4 regions of the Streptosporangium sp. NBC_01469 genome follow, and region 1 is predicted to be linked to each of the others. Evidence: riboswitches for the same ligand, from Rfam matches in the RefSeq annotation. Region 1 holds a riboswitch; each other region holds the start of a gene.
What was found. Region 1 has a riboswitch for cyclic di-AMP ahead of OG587_RS05685 (NlpC/P60 family protein). Riboswitches for the same ligand answer to the same signal wherever they lie in the genome.

Region 1 (3,777 bases):
AACCGGGCTGCTGCCCGTACGCCCCCGTCCCGCCCTGCTGCCCGTACGCGCCGGTCCCGCCCTGCTGGCCGTACCCGGGCTGGGACTGCTGACCGTAACCGGGCTGCTCCTGGGACGCCTGCTGACCGTAGCCGGGCTGCTGCCCGTACGCGCCGGTCCCGCCCTGCTGCCCGTAGCCCTGCTGCTGGCCGTACTGCTGCTGCCCGTAGTCGGGCTGCTGGCCATACCCGGGCTGCTGACCGTAACCGGGCTGCTGGCCGTAGCCCTGTTGCCCGTAGCCCTGCTGGCCGTAACCGGGCTGACTCTGTCCTGGGCCGGTGTTCGGCTGTGAGGCCTCCGACCGATATCCCACAACTGTCACGTCGGGGTCGAGTTCGCCAGCGGCTCGACCCGCGTTGTGCTGTCCGTAATCCGGATACCCCGACGGTGTGCGATCGCGGTCGGGATCATCCTGTGGATACGGCGGCTGTCCGGTGCTCACCGCGTCACCTCACTTAGACTGCGCATGTGGCAAATGTCAGACGCACATGCTTGCTGCTGCACAAGGTATCGACATAGGTATCGACAGTCACCTTTCCGATCAGTCAGCTCTAAAGTCATCAGAGTCGGGCTCGCGTGTCAGGTGCAGCAGCATCCGGGTGTTTCCCAAGGTGTTGGGCTTGACGTGCTCCAGATCCAGGAACTCCGCCACACCCTCGTCGTAGGAGGCGAGAAGTTCGGCGTAGACCTCGGGGGCGACGGGCGTGCCCTGGATCTCCCGGAAACCGTGCCTGGTGAAGAAGTCGACCTCGAAGGTCAGGCAGAAAACCCGGCGCAGGCCGAGTTCGACGGCCGTGCGAATGAGCGCGGAGACGATCCGGTGGCCGATTCCCATCCCCCTGCGGCCCGGATCGACGGCGACGGTGCGGATCTCGGCCAGATCCTCCCAGAGGACGTGGAGTGCCCCGCAGCCGACGACCTCCCCCTCCGCGTCGGTGGCGACCCAGAACTCCTGGACGTCCTCGTACAGGGTGACGGTGGCCTTCTCCAGCAGGCGCGGGCCGGCGCCGCCGTAGGTGTCGACGAGCCGCCTGACGGCGCGGACGTCCGGGGTGCGGGCACGGCGGACCGTGATCTCGGGGCCCGCGCCGGACGCGGGCGAGTCCGGCTCCGCCCCCTCGGATCCGGCGCGCCACTCCCCGCCGCCGGGAGCGCGAACGACCGGTGCGGGAGAATGCTCAGCAAGCTGCTCCATGACCATTCAGCGTACGTCCTCACCGGTCTTCAATTACGGCTCGCCCTTAACTCGCAGCCCACAGCCCTCACGTGACCCTTGGTAATCGTTTTACCACACTGAGCGCACGACTCCTCTCGTGTGCCACAACTCACCTTTGGCACGGTCCCGGACCTGGGAAGACCTCCGCCGCACCCGTCACCCACGAGGCAAAGGCAGCGTAATGGCCATGTTGATCATATTGCCATGTGATCTTTCCGTGACATTTCAGTTGCGAAACCTCTACTGAATTCGCAGTTCTGGTTGAGCAGGAACCACGGGTGCACTAATCTCCGTGCTCGATGTCAGAGACGTAAAAAGCCTGACCCGCCGAATCCCCCACCAGCGGGGAACCGGGGACCCACCACGTCCTCCGGGGTGAATCCGAGTGCCACCGGCGCACCCGGTAGGGCTGCCTCCGGCCCGAACCCGTCAGCTAACCCGGTAGGCGGCCGAGGAGAGGAGCCTGTTGGTGAAGCGCACGCGCGACCGCGGAGGAAAGCACACGGGCGACGACGCCCGCCGTCGAGAACGCGCGCCGCGAGGGCTGCGCCGCCGCATGGCGGTCATCGGCCTGGCATTCGCCACCCTGACCCTCGGCACACCGCTGGTGGCGGCCACCGCCGATCCCGAGCCCAGCCTCCAGCAGCTGGCCAAGCAGGCCGAGAAGCTGCACGAGGAGATCGGCACCCTCGCCGAGCGGTACAACGGCGAGCGGGTCAAGCTCAAGCAGGCCCAGCGGGCCGCGGAGAGCGCCAAGAAGACCCTGGCGTCGAGCGAGTCCGAGCTGGCCATCCGCCGCACCAAGGCCACCCTTCTGGCGCAGAGCACCTACATGTCGGGCGGCCTCAACTCCGGGCTCGCCTTCACGCAGGCTACGGATCCCGACACCTTCCTCGACCAGGCCACCACCAACTACGCGCTCCAGCAGCAGCAGAGCGAGGAGGTCGCCCAGGTGGCCCGATCGATCGAGGCCGCCGAGCGGGCGCAGGCCAGCGCCAAGGCGAGGACCTCGGAGGTCAAGAAGCTCCTGGCGGAGCTCGACGGCAACCGGACCAAGATCGAACGGCTGGTCGCGCGGGTCGAGAGCAATCTGTTCAGCGAGGTGCGCAGCAGGGCCGTCAGCAACAGGGGCGCCAGGGTGAAGACCAACGTGCCCATCGTGGGCAGCGGCAAGGCCGCGGAGGCCACCCGCTGGGCGCTCACCCAGCAGCTCAAGCCGTACGTCTGGGGCGCCGAGGGTCCCAACTCCTTCGACTGCTCCGGGCTGGTCATGTGGGCCTACCAGAAGGTCGGCATCAGCCTGCCGCACTACACCGGCAACCAGTGGACCGCGGGCACCCACGTCACCAGGAACGAGCTGCGCCCCGGCGACCTGGTCTTCTTCTACAGCGACCTGCACCACGTCGGGATCTACATCGGCGCGGGCCTGATGGTCCACGCGCCCCAGACGGGTGACGTCGTCCACATCGCCACGATCGACAACCGGCCCTTCGCCGGAGGCGTCCGCATCGCCGACTGAACGTGCCCGGCCCGCACGCGTGTCCGGCCCGACCTGCCGGACACGCGGCGGTGCTAGATCAGGCGGCGGCGGGCGGCCCAGGCCACGGCCTCGATCGCCGTGGCGACACCGATGCGGTCGCAGATGCCTCTCAGCCTGCGCCTGACGGTCCGCCCGCTGATGTCGAGGCGACGACCCACCCGATCCACCGTGACACCCTTGGCGAGCTCAGCCAGCAGCACGAGGTCGTCGTCGCTGAGACCGATATCGCTCATGCCCAGGGGGCTGTCGCCATGGCGTGAATCCACTTCTGGATATGCCATCAAGAGTCACTCCCCCCACTCTGGAAACCGGGTGCGAGACGCCGGAAATGAATACCGTCCGCCAGGAACGGTAAACGCCTTGTTCAAAGGTCGTCAAGTTCCACTCTTCATAGCGTGCGTCCAGTATTGACATAGTAGGCGCTACATGAAGTACTCATGATATGTCAGTGCCTTTGCGGCTATGTCATGACCGAGCCTGGGCACGAGGCGGCAAGCACCCCCTGGCTGCGGCGATCGAAGTCCTGGCAGAACAAGGTTTCGCCGAAACCGCCGCTCCGCCGGGCGCGCCGGGGCCGGCCCTCCGGGGATCCGGCCCGCCCGCATTTCTCGGGAAAAACGGATCTCTTCCCGATACTCTTCGACGACCATGGTCACTCACCACCTTGACAGCACCCCACGAAAAACACGGAAATATGAGGGTCAAGGGAGCAGTTTTGCGGCATTCGCGAGGTATCACACGGCGACGATGGGGTGCCGGGCGATATTGGACGTGCTGGAAATGGATTTCCGACCCGTACAGAAACGCGTCCGACATTGCGGGGAACCACGGGCGCGACGGCCGGTTCCGGCCCACCGTTTTCGCCTCATTCGTCCTGGCTTCGCCCGCACACCGTACGGGGACTCCCGCGATCCGCGGACCCGCGAGGGCGGGGGCCCGGCATCGCTCCGTCACGGTGTCCTGAGCCGCGTCCACGGGAAAC
Region 2 (3,777 bases), 2.1 Mb from region 1:
GGTTCCACTTCCGGTTCCGTACGACCGTGCTGATCATGTTCCTGGCGGCGCAGATGGTGCCGGTGGAGGCGCTCACCATCCCGCTGTTCTTCCTCGTCCGCGACCTCGGCGCGGTGGTTCCCGGGGTGGGGCTCAACACCCTGGGCTCGCTCGTCTTGGTTCATCTGGCGTTCTCGCTGCCGTTCGCCATCTGGATGATGAGGGGGTTCGTGGCCGCGGTGCCCGAGACGCTGGAGGAGGCCGCGATGATCGACGGTGCGAGCCGGCCGGTGATCCTGTGGCGGATCATCTTCCCCCTCGTCGCGTCGGGACTGGTCGCCACGAGCGTCTTCTCGTTCATCACCGCCTGGAACGACTTCATCTTCGCCAGGACCTTCATCATCTCGGCCAGGGACAACCAGACGCTGCCCGCGGCCCTGCTGGTCTTCTTCAAGCCCGACGAGAACGACTGGGGCGGCATCATGGCGGCCTCGACGCTGATGACCGTTCCCGTGCTGATCTTCTTCGTGGCCGTCCAGCGCAGGCTGGTCGCCGGCCTGGGCGGGGCGGTGAAGGACTGACACCCGCCCGGCTCCGTTCCTCCCTGTACCGATAATTTTTGCCTGGACCAGGGCAGAACTGTCCCTCGGGATGGTTGACAGGCCAAAATTGGTCCGTGGTCAGGATCGGATCGGTAGAGATGAGCGATTGCGAGCGTGGGCAACTTCCGCCAGTTCTGGGTCAGCTGTTCGCCGACGGAGCCGATGGAGCCGACGGGAGCGAGGGGGCCGGCGGAGGTGAGGGCCGGAGGCTCTCGGTGGAGCTGCCACCGGGGGACGTGGTCTGGCCCGACCCCGGTTACGCTCAGCTCGCGGTCCGTCGCCGTCCGGCGTTCTGGCTCAGCGAGGTGGCGGTCTCCGGCGAGTACTGGGCCCGGTTGAGGGCCCAGCACGGGCAGTCGGGCCTGTGGCCGGTCCTGCTGGAGGACTCCGTCCAGCCCTGGTCGGCCGGCCAGATCGCCCCGGACACCGCGAGCCAGATCGACAACTACCACGCCGCCGCGTTCATGGCCGAGGTGTGGTCCGACTGGATCGCCAAGGCCAATCTCGACCAGCTCGAACTGCTCGACCCCTTCGGGCCCGAGTGTCCCGGCCCGGCCCCGTCGGGAAGGCTCGCCGCCGATCCCGGCGTGGTCGCCGACTGGTACGCCGGGCTGGTGGCCGAGCGCAGGACCCCGCTCGGGCTCGTCGCGGTCGAGCGCGGGGCCGACGCGCTCGCCGTCATGGGCTGGCAGGGCGCCCTGAACCACAACGAGTGGATGGTCCCGCTCGCGGCCGTCGTGCGGAGCTGGGAGGACAGGTTCGGGGTGCGGGTGGTCGGCATGGGCTTCAACACCCTCGACCTCAGCGTCGCCGCGCCCCCGACGACCTCCGAGCACGCCTTGCACGTCGCCGCCGAGCACTGGACGTTCTGCCCCGACAGCATCATCCAGGGGGCGGGGAGCCTCATCGACTACGCCGAGCAGATCAAGGGCAGGAACGCCTGGTCGTTCTGGTGGGACTGACCGGCCCGGGTTGACCCGCGGGGTGCGGACTCCCTCGCGTGGGTCTCCGGGCATGGGTGCCCCGGGGTGGATTCCACGATCGGGGCGACATTCGTGCTGGTAGGGCGGGTGTTGGCCTGGCGGGGTGATCGATGAGGCTTTCTTGAAGCTTGCAGGTAGATCTTCTGGGGTTTTCATGGCGTTTGCTTTGCTTTGTCCGTTTTGGGAGGTAGTGTCCACTGTTATCGGTTGGCGACCTGCCCTTCACAAGAGGGAGCGGCCGGCCGACGTCGAATCCCGAGGGCCCACTGGGCTCCGGAGCCGGGGAACCAGTTTTCCGGGGTGAATCCGCCGCGAGCGCGCAGCGGTAGGGCAACTCCACCGCCCGAACCCGTCAGCTAACCCGGTAGACGAGATGGAGAGGAGATCCCCTCATGGATCACCGCGTCACCACGTCGGTGCACCCCCTGTCCGCGCCGACCACCTGAACTTTCACCCCCACCCCCGTCCCCCCGACCTCGCCGCCGCGTCTGATCGCGGCATCTTCAGGACCGTGCTCCGCGTAGCGATTGGTTGATCCGGCTACGCCCCCTTTTCCGACGAGCGCGTCCCCGCCGGTGCACCCCTTCGGTGTTCGCACCTGGCCGCCCCGTTCCCTCGCGAAAGAGCCACTTCTCCATGCACCCCTTCTTTGGTCTGCACAAGAAAAGCCTGAGCAAGTACCTCCCGCGTAACAACGCCCCCCTCAAGCGCGGCTTCGCCGCCGCCACCCTCGTCGGTGCGAGCGTCCTCGCCTCCGTCGGCGTCGCCTCGGCGCTTCCGGCCCACGCCTTGGCGGCCCCCACCCGCCTCGCCGCCGACCCCGCGGTCGGTGCGCCGGCCGGTGCCGAGGCCGTCCTCCTCCAGGGTGCGACCACGGCCTCCTACTTCTGGGACGACTCCTCCGGCCGGGCCGGTGACACCGGACTGCCCGCCAGTGGCAGGCCGATGCAGAAGGGCATGATCGCCAGCCCGAGCTGGCCCCTGCTCACCGAGGGCTACATCCTCTACAAGGGCAAGAAGGCCAGGTTCTTCGTCGGCGACCGCGGCCCGGGTAACCCCTCGAACCAGGGCATCATGGTCGACATCGACGCCAAGACCTTCGCCGACCTGACCGGCGGCACGTTCAACGCCGGCACGCTCGGCGTGGACGGCAACGGTGGCATGGGCCACATCGACATCCAGTACGTGGTCACCAAGTGGGGCGACGGCACGGGGATCAAGAACCACCCCGTGGCGTTCTCCACCGGTGCCTGGGGCCGCAAGGACACCAGCCCGGCCAGGCCGCCGGCGACCGTCTTCGCCATGGCGAGGCAACTGGGGATAGGCCTGAAGACCCAGCTGGTGAGCGCCGAGGCGCGGCCGTGGATCGGCAAGCCCAAGGTCATGGTCGAGCCCGTCTCCGCGCACGTCCCGACCGGCACGGCCGCCGGGCCCGGCGTCGGGAAGAACTGACCCCGCTCGCGCGAGAACCGGGCCGATGCCGACCCCGTTCACGCGAGCGGGCGGATGCCGACCCCGTTCACGCGAGCGGGCCGATCCGGAAGGACCGGCTCGCGCGGGGGCCGTCCGAGAAACGACCGATCCGCTCACGCGCGCTCGCGAAGGCCGGGGCGGGGCCTGACGGGGGGCCGCGGCCCGCTCGCGCGGGGGCGATCCTGGGACACCGGTGGGGACCACCCCGCCGGTGTCGCGTTTCCCCCCGAATGGCATTCTGTCCCGCACAACCAGTACGGACGGTAGGAGTGCCATGACTCTGCGAGCCCCGGCGAACGGCATCGAGATCGCCTACGAGACCTTCGGCTCTCCGGAGGCTCGCCCCCTCCTGCTGATCACGGGCCTCGGCTGCCAGATGATCCAGTGGGACGACAGGTTCTGCGAGCTGCTCGCGGACCGCGGCTACCACGCGGTGCGCTTCGACAACCGCGACAGCGGCGAGAGCACCCACCTCGCCGAGGCGGGGACGCCCGCCCTGGACGGGAGCGGGGAGGTCCCCTACCTGCTGGACGACATGGCCGACGACGCCGCCGGGCTGCTCGACGCGCTCGGCTGGGACACGGCCCACGTGGTCGGCCTCTCGATGGGCGGGATGATCGCGCAGTCACTCGCGATCCGCCACCCGCACCGGATGCGCAGTCTCACCTCGATCATGTCCACGCCGAGCCCGCAGGCCGCCCTGCTGACCGACCCGGACGTGCTCATGCCGGCCTTCACGC
Region 3 (3,777 bases), 2.4 Mb from region 1:
CGATGAGCGAGCCGGTATCGGATACCTCCTGGGGCTGATCGTGGAGAGGAGCTATCCGGAAACCAAGCTGATGATCTCGGCGCTCGTTACACATAAGGGCGGGACCGACCCGGGTGGCGGCTTCTACGCCCTGGCGACAGAACTCAAGCTGCTCCGGCCAGGTGCTTCGAAAGACGAGAAAGACACGTTCTGGGTGAAGCAGTACACCCGAGTGCAGGAGCACTACTCCGGAGCGGGTCGGCCCGGGCCTTACTGATCCGTTAGGTGTCCCGCACAGCCGTTCTGGAAGACTCCCAGCTCAATCTGCATGCGATGGTTTGAGATGGCACAGGGTTGGTGTGTTCCCGGTTGCCCTGGCCGGTTACCGGAGCCACAGGCATCCCCTCCGGGAGTGGCATATGCCCCGCGTCTATGCGCTCGTCGCGAGTACTCGCGACGAGCGCATAGACGCCGGAAAGATCTTTGTCAGAGAGTACGACGAGCAGTGGCCGGCCGCGCAGACCTCGGCCGCTCCACCTACCGGCTTGCCGAGCTGCGCCTTCGCTCCCCGAAGGGGGGGCAAGCTGCGTGACATCCCGCTTCCGGAGAGCGTGGCGCCGCGGCTCGCCGCCCACATCGAAACCGTCGACCCGCCAGAGCTGACGCCGCCCTGGCGCACGCTGGACGGCCCACCGCACACGGCGCGGCTGCTCTTCGGCGTGCCGCAGACCCTGGATGTGCCCCGAGAGAGGCGGGTACCCGAGAACTAGTACATCGAGATGTGCGGATGGTCGAAGTGGTTGGCCGTGACGCCGCCGCGGTTGGACATGAAGCTCCAGCCGGAGCCGTGGTTGATGCGCTGGCGCCAGATCACGTACTTCACGCCGAGTTTGGCCTTGTTCTTGATGGCCCAGGCGGCGATCTCGTCGCCCAGTGCGGTGTTGGCGGCCGAGGGCATCGTGCCGCCGGCGCTCATCATGAAGTCGCAGGCGCGGCCCAGGGGGTGCTCGCCGCCGTCGTTGGCGGACCGGTAGCAGCCGACCGAGTACGGGAGGCTGAAGCGCCTCATGACGGCGTCGCGCATGATCCGGGTACGGTCGGTGATGTTGTCGGCGCCGGTGGGGAGCTGCGGGGCCCAGCTGCCGTCGGAGCGGCGGCCGGAACCGGTGGGGGCGAGCCGGTCGAGCTTGTCCTTCATGTCGCGGATCACGTCTTCGGCCTCCTCGCGCTGGGCCTCCACCTCCTTGGCCTCCTCACCGATCTCGTCGGTGAGCCTGGCGGCCGTCTCGGCCGCCTTCTTCCTGCGTTCGAGGCTGCCGGCGAAGCCCTCCAGGTGCGCGCTCTGCTGGGCGGTGAGCTGCTCCATCACCGCGGCGGCGCCCATGTCGCCGGAGAACACCAGCGCGGGCAGCCCTCCGCCGCTGCTCTGGTAGCGGAGCTGGACGATGGAGTCGACCTGCCGTTTGGCCTCGACGTAGACCTGTTCGGCCTTTTCCCGGTTCTGCTTGGCGACGCTCTCGGCCTTCTGCGCCTTCTTGAGGGACTCGCGCTTGGCCGCGTAGGTCTCGATCAGCTTGTCGACCTTCTTGCCGAGCTTGGCCAGGTCGGCGCGGAGCTTGGCCTCGGTGGGCTTGGGTTCCGCGATTCCCGCCGTGGGGGCACCGATGGTGAACGCGGCGATCGAGCTCAGGCAGAGGACCAGAGCCGCATGCCGACGGAACGTGGGGGACGGGGCCGCCACGAACTCTCCTCTCCTTCCGCCTACCGGGTTAGCTGACGGGTTCGGGCTGGAGGAAGCCCTTCCACCGAAGTGGTTTCACCCCAGGTGCGGTGGTTCCCCGGCTCCCGGGCAAGGTGCCCGAGATTAGGCAAATCAGCGTTTAAAGCTGATGTGGGAAGGATAGTAGTGGTAAACAGCAGGTCATGCGACCTCAAGACGAGACCAAGCGGTAATCAGTTCGTGATAACAGAGCGCAGGAGATGTGCTGTGCCCTCGGGCGACACGTCGTTCACGAAGGCGCCCATCGCCGACTCCGACCCGGCGAGGTATTTCAGCCTGTCCGGCGCGCGGCGGATGCTGAACAGCTCCATGTGCGCGTACGACAGATCGCGGCCGACGGAGACCGGTGCCTGGTGCCAGGCGGCGATGTACGGCATGGGCACGCCGAACAGTCCGTCGAGGCGGCGGAGCACGTCGGTGTAGAGGGGGCCGAACGCCGCGCGCTCCTCGGCGTCCAGCGCGACCAGGTCGGGGACCCCGCGGTGCGGGTAGAGGTGGACCTCCACGGGCCAGCGCGCCGCGGCCGGGACGAAGGCCGTCCAGTGCTCGTTCGAGCCCACCACCCGGATCCCGGCCGCCCGCTCCGCGGCCAGGACGTCGGCGAACAGGTTGCCGCCGGTCCGCTCCCGGTGCCGCTCGGCCACCCCGAGGGTGAGCCTGGTGCGCGGGGTCACGTAGGGGTACGCGTAGATCTGGCCGTGCGGGTGGGCCAGGGTGATGCCGATCTCCGCCCCCCGGTTCTCGAAGCAGAACACCTGCTCCACGCCGGGCGTCGCCGACAGCTCTGCCGTACGGTCGACCCAGGCCTCCATCACCAGCTCGACCTGCTCGGGGGAGAGCCGGGAGAACGAGGAGTCGTGCTCGGAGGTGAAGCAGACCACCTCGCACCTGCCGACCCCCGGGCGGACCTCGCTCAGCCCCCCGATCTCCCGGTGGTCGCCCGGCTGGGCGGAGAACGACGGGAACCGGTTCTCGAAGACCACCACGTCATAGCCCGAGGAGGGCACCTCGGTGAGGTTGCCGGGGGTGGAGGGGCAGAGCGGGCACTCGCGGGCCGGGGGCAGGAAGGTGCGGCCCTGGCGGTGCCCGGCCACCGCGATCCACTCCTCGGTGAGCGGGTCGTAGCGCAGCTCGGAGGCGGCGGGCCGGGGCGGCAGATCGCGCCGGTCGGCCGCTCCGCGGTCGGCGTCGTCGCGCCGGTCGAAGTAGAAGAGCTCCCGGCCGTCGGCCAGGTGGGTGATCGTACGCTTCATCGGCCGGCGATCTCGCTCTCCCGCTGGGGTTCCGTGATGATCAGCTCGCCCACCGAGGCGGCGAGCTCCTCCCGGGCCTCCTCGGTCAGGCCGGAGTCGGTGACCACGATGTGAGCCTCGGCCAGCTCCGCGATCGTGCTGATGCCGACCGTGCCCCACTTGGTGTGGTCGGCGGGCACCACCAGGCGGTGCGCGGAGGCGACCAGTTCGCGGTTGGTCTCGGCCTCGAGCAGGTTGGGGGTGGTGAACCCGGCGCGGGCGCTCATCCCGTGCACGCCGAGGAAGAGGGTGTCGACGTGAAGGCCGCGGATCGCCGAGACCGCGACCGGGCCGACCAGGGCGTCGGAGGGGGTGCGGACCCCGCCGGTCAGCACGACCGTGCGATCGGCCCTGGGGGAGCGGTGGAAGACGTCGGCGACCCGGATCGAGTTGGTGATCACGGTCAGCTCGGGCACGTCGACCAGGTGGTGGGCGAGCGTCCAGGTCGTGGTCCCCGCGGAGAGCGCGATGGCCGTGGCGGGCCGGACGAGCCGGGCGGCGTGCTGGGCGATCGTCTCCTTCTCCGCCTGCCGGCGCGCCGACTTGGCGGCGAAGCCCGGTTCCTCGGTCGCGCCGGGCCCGGCGGCGGTGGCGCCGCCGTGGACCTTCTCCACCAGGCCGCGCTCGGAGAGCACCTCGAGGTCGCGCCGGATCGTCATGTCGGACACGCCGAGCTCCCGGACGAGATCGGCGACCCTGACCCCGCCGCTACCGCGCACCCTCTCC
Region 4 (3,777 bases), 3.4 Mb from region 1:
CACGCCCGAGGGCGCGTCCGTCGTGCTCAGCGTCACGTGAGTTCCTTCCTGAGGTAGTCGCGCCAGGCTCCGGTGAACTCGGCCACCGGCAGCCCGAGTGCGCTCCCGACATCGCTACCGTAGAGCCTCACCAGGGCCTTCTCCCCGAAGCGCTCCGCGACGAACCGGCAGGCGAGCCACGCCTCCTCGTACGCCTGCGCGAGCCGCGGCGCGCCGGGGGCGAAGTCGGCCGGGGCCGGGAGGCGGCCGGGCAGGACGCCCGAGCGCACCTCGGCGGCCAGCTCGGCGGCGGCCGTGCGCACCGCGATCCCGGCGTCGCGGTAGCCCGCGTAGTCGGCGAAGCCCTCCGACAGCCACATCGGCACCCGCCCGCCGCGGGTCGCGCCGGTGGCCACGTGGGCGAGCTCGTGGGTGATCACCACGTCTTTGCCGGTCGCGGTGAGCCTGGCGTATCCCGACGGCAGGACGATCACCCGGTCCGCGGTCGCCATCGCGGCCAGCCCGTGGGTGCTCCCGGCCCCGGCGAGCGCCGCGGCCTCGGCGTCGGTGGCGGGGAAGAGAATCACCGCGAAGACCGGCCCCCAGATCTCCGCGATCGTCGCGCGGGCCCGGTCGGCCCTGGCCGCCAGATCCCGCAGGACGGCGGCCGGGACGCCGTGGCCGATCACGAGGGAGTGCTCACCCCGGACGGTGACGGCGGCGCCCGGCCACAGGTCTCGGAGGTCGCGCGGGCTCGGGGTGGCGTCCGGGAGGGTCCCGGCGTCGTACGGGGAAAGGTGGCGGGGGACGCGCGGGAGCGGGGCGGCTCCGGCCAGGAGGGGTCCCGTCCCGGCGAACGGACCGGCGCTCATCAGCGCCAGCATCCCGGCGAGCACGGCGCGGCGCCCTTTCGGGACGGACATACGAGCCGATGGTACTCGACCGGCATGGAGCGGCCCCGGCCCTCCGCGGGGAGGGCCGGGGCCGCTTTTCCGTGCTCGGGCACGTGCCTTCGGGCGCGTGCCCGGACGCGGGCTCGGGCTCCTGTACTCGGACGCCGTACTTCGGACGCCGTGCTCAGGCGCGGGTCTCGGGTTCCGCGCTCGGCGCGCGGGCCCCGGGCTCCGTGCCCGGACGCGGGTTCAGGCTCCGGGTCGCACCGCTCCGGCGAAGGAGGACCTGTAGTAGCCCGCCAGCCTCACGATGCGAACCGTCTTGCCGCTGCTCGGCGAGTGGACCATCCTGCCCTTGCCGACGTACATGCCGACGTGGCCCTTCCCGCTGAAGAACAGCAGGTCACCGGGGTGCAACTTGCTCCACGAGACCTTCTTCCTGATCGACCTGTACTGGCTGTGCGTGACCCTGGGGAGGGACACGCCCGCCTTGCGCCAGGCGTATCGGACGAGCCCCGAGCAGTCGAACGCTCCGGGACCGGAGGCTCCCCACCGGTACGGATCGCCGATCTGCTTCTTCGCCGCCGAGACCGCCTTGCCGGCCCGGACCTTCTGCAGTGCCGCCCTACTCAGCTTGGTCTTGCCCTTGCCCTTGGCCTTCGCCGTGGTCGTGGCCCGAGTGGCGGTCTTCGTGGTGCTTTCGGCCTTCTCCGAAACGCCGGCCGCGCTGTTGACCAGGATCTCGGAGGGACCGTCCGCCGTCGCCTGCGCCGCCGTGGACCCGAGGGTGACCGCTCCGGCTGAGGCGGTCAACGTGAGGGCGATACCGCCGATGGAAAGGCGGAAAAGGCGCGACAGACGGGGGTTGTGCGGGGTGGTAGACAGGATTTCTCCTTGGGACTTCCACTGATGCCTACCGGGTTAGCTGACGGATTCGGGCTTGGAAGATGCCCTACGGCACAAATATGCCGATTCACCCCTGGCCACGCTGTGCTGGGCCTTTTGGGTCCCCGGTTCCATGCCTCCTGGCTGCATGGATTCGGCGGGCCGCCGTGATGAGCCCTGCCCCCGGGTGGGGGCACGGCGGCCGGTTGGATTTCTATAGGGACACCGGCCCGAAGACCGACATTCGCCGCGACGGCGTGGCTTGCACGTCGCGACGCCAGAAGTTACCCCGATCTCCAACTTTCGGCAAAGCATTCTCAAAATCAGGAGGTCGAACGAGCCTCTTGATCTTCCTGTTACCCCTGCTTAATGACTATTTATGCTATTGAGATATGACTCTCGTCACATCCTTCGCATCACACCCTGATAAATCACAATTCTGTAATATTCATCACACTTACCATGATCCAGGTTTGATCCCGGCGGATGGACCGTTCCCGGGCGATCGGCCGGACGACTTCGGCGCCCGGCGCACGCGCGGGCGCCGTGGATCACCCCCCGGAGACCCGCCTCGACGATCTTTAATCCGGCGGCGGGGGTGGACCCGCAACGGAACCGTTTCGTACGTTAAGCCGGTCCGGTCAGGTCAGAGGGGGCGCTGAACGGGGTCGGCAGGGAGTCGTCAACGTACGTTCCGGTTCTGGCGCAGACCGCTTTCGATCTTGATTGTGCGGAGGATCGCCCTGGTGGAGTGATGTTCGGTGATGGTGATCTACGTGTCCGGAAGTCCTCAGTAACGGACAAGATCGGATTATGGGTTATCAACACGAGTTCGTGAGCGCTATGTAATGGCCTGATCGCTTACCGCTGCAAAGAGACCAACCACAGTGCGTCGACCGTTACATACCTCACAACCCGCGAAGTGCCGATGCCAATCGGTAACTCGGCACTTCATTCTCATGATCCTGCCGGCCGTTGTTGGGGGTGACTGTCTGGATGGTCACGCAGATCTCGGTAGCCGAACTGGGCGCCCTGCTCGGTCGGTGCCGGTTGTCACTGAACGGGGCCGGGCTGATCGGCATCGTGATCAACCAGGACAGTGATCACTTTCTTGCCTCGAGCGTGGCCGGTCTCAGCTGCTTGGTGGGCGTGTCCGATGTCCTGCAGTTGGTAGATCTCCTCCACGATCGGGCGCAGCCTGCCCTGGTCGACGTAGTCGGCGAGTGCCGCCAGGTCCGTTCGGCGGGAGCGGGCCATCATCAGGCGCACGCGTGGCCCTGGCAGGACGGCCGAGCGCAACGCGAAGGCCATCGCATCGGCGGAGGTGGTCATCATCCTGCCGCGCGGGCGAAGCAGGCGCCGGTAGGCGTCGAGCGAGGTGCCATGGCAGTCGAGGATCACGTCGAAGTCGCCACTCAGACGGTCTGGGGCGGCGTAGTCGAGGGTATGGCCGGCGCCGAGGTCGCGGCAGAAGGCGTGGTTGGCCGGGCTGGCCACGGCGGTGACCTTGGCGCCCATGGCCTGGCCCAGTTGGATCGCGGCGCTGCCCACCCCGCCGCTGGCGCCGACCACCAACAGGTCTTCACCTGGCTTGAGCCGTACCACATCGCGTAGCGCACGCAACGCGGTCACGCCGACGCTGGGCAGGGCGGCTGCCCTCACCAGGCCAACTGTGGTCGGCGCCGCGCTGACGGCGGACGGCTTGGCAGTGAGGTATTCGGCCGCGGCTCCCGCGCGGCCCGCCACGTCGCCGAGGAATCCCCACACCCGCTGCCCGACGGCCAGGTCACTCACTCCTGCGCCGAGCGCGGTCACTTCGCCGGCGAAGTCCAGCCCGGTCCGTTTGGGGAAACGCCGCCCGGACATGATCTTCATGCCGCCGGAGCGGATCTTCACGTCGATCGGGTTGATGCTGGAGCCGTGCACGCGGATGAGCACCTCTCCGGCCCGGGGCTCAGGCGCGGGAACGGTGCGTACGGCCAGCTCCTCCGCGCTGCCGTACCGGTCGTATTCGACAGTG

Region 2: another riboswitch for cyclic di-AMP. It lies ahead of OG587_RS43325 (hypothetical protein); the one in region 1 lies ahead of OG587_RS05685 (NlpC/P60 family protein).
Region 3: another riboswitch for cyclic di-AMP. It lies ahead of OG587_RS42100 (coiled-coil domain-containing protein); the one in region 1 lies ahead of OG587_RS05685 (NlpC/P60 family protein).
Region 4: another riboswitch for cyclic di-AMP. It lies ahead of OG587_RS20970 (C40 family peptidase); the one in region 1 lies ahead of OG587_RS05685 (NlpC/P60 family protein).

The regions. Positions count from the first base shown of each region.
Region 1 is NZ_CP109465.1:1,256,113-1,259,889, forward strand. It holds gene OG587_RS05675 (RDD family protein) at 1-361, opposite strand, end outside; gene OG587_RS05680 (amino-acid N-acetyltransferase) at 581-1,234, opposite strand; cyclic di-AMP (ydaO/yuaA leader) riboswitch at 1,571-1,719, shown strand; gene OG587_RS05685 (NlpC/P60 family protein) at 1,725-2,774, shown strand; gene OG587_RS05690 (LuxR C-terminal-related transcriptional regulator) at 2,828-3,028, opposite strand.
Region 2 is NZ_CP109465.1:9,923,806-9,927,582, reverse strand. It holds gene OG587_RS43335 (carbohydrate ABC transporter permease) at 1-560, shown strand, start outside; gene OG587_RS43330 (DUF4253 domain-containing protein) at 797-1,543, shown strand; cyclic di-AMP (ydaO/yuaA leader) riboswitch at 1,804-1,950, shown strand; gene OG587_RS43325 (hypothetical protein) at 2,201-3,016, shown strand; gene OG587_RS43320 (alpha/beta fold hydrolase) at 3,312-3,777, shown strand, end outside.
Region 3 is NZ_CP109465.1:9,659,362-9,663,138, reverse strand. It holds gene OG587_RS42110 (hypothetical protein) at 1-256, shown strand, start outside; gene OG587_RS42105 (hypothetical protein) at 399-749, shown strand; gene OG587_RS42100 (coiled-coil domain-containing protein) at 746-1,720, opposite strand; cyclic di-AMP (ydaO/yuaA leader) riboswitch at 1,724-1,860, opposite strand; gene galT (galactose-1-phosphate uridylyltransferase) at 1,933-3,012, opposite strand; gene OG587_RS42090 (DeoR/GlpR family DNA-binding transcription regulator) at 3,009-3,777, opposite strand, start outside.
Region 4 is NZ_CP109465.1:4,697,204-4,700,980, reverse strand. It holds gene OG587_RS20980 (M48 family metallopeptidase) at 1-36, opposite strand, end outside; gene OG587_RS20975 (hypothetical protein) at 33-902, opposite strand; gene OG587_RS20970 (C40 family peptidase) at 1,122-1,685, opposite strand; cyclic di-AMP (ydaO/yuaA leader) riboswitch at 1,768-1,927, opposite strand; gene OG587_RS20965 (NAD(P)-dependent alcohol dehydrogenase) at 2,811-3,777, opposite strand, start outside.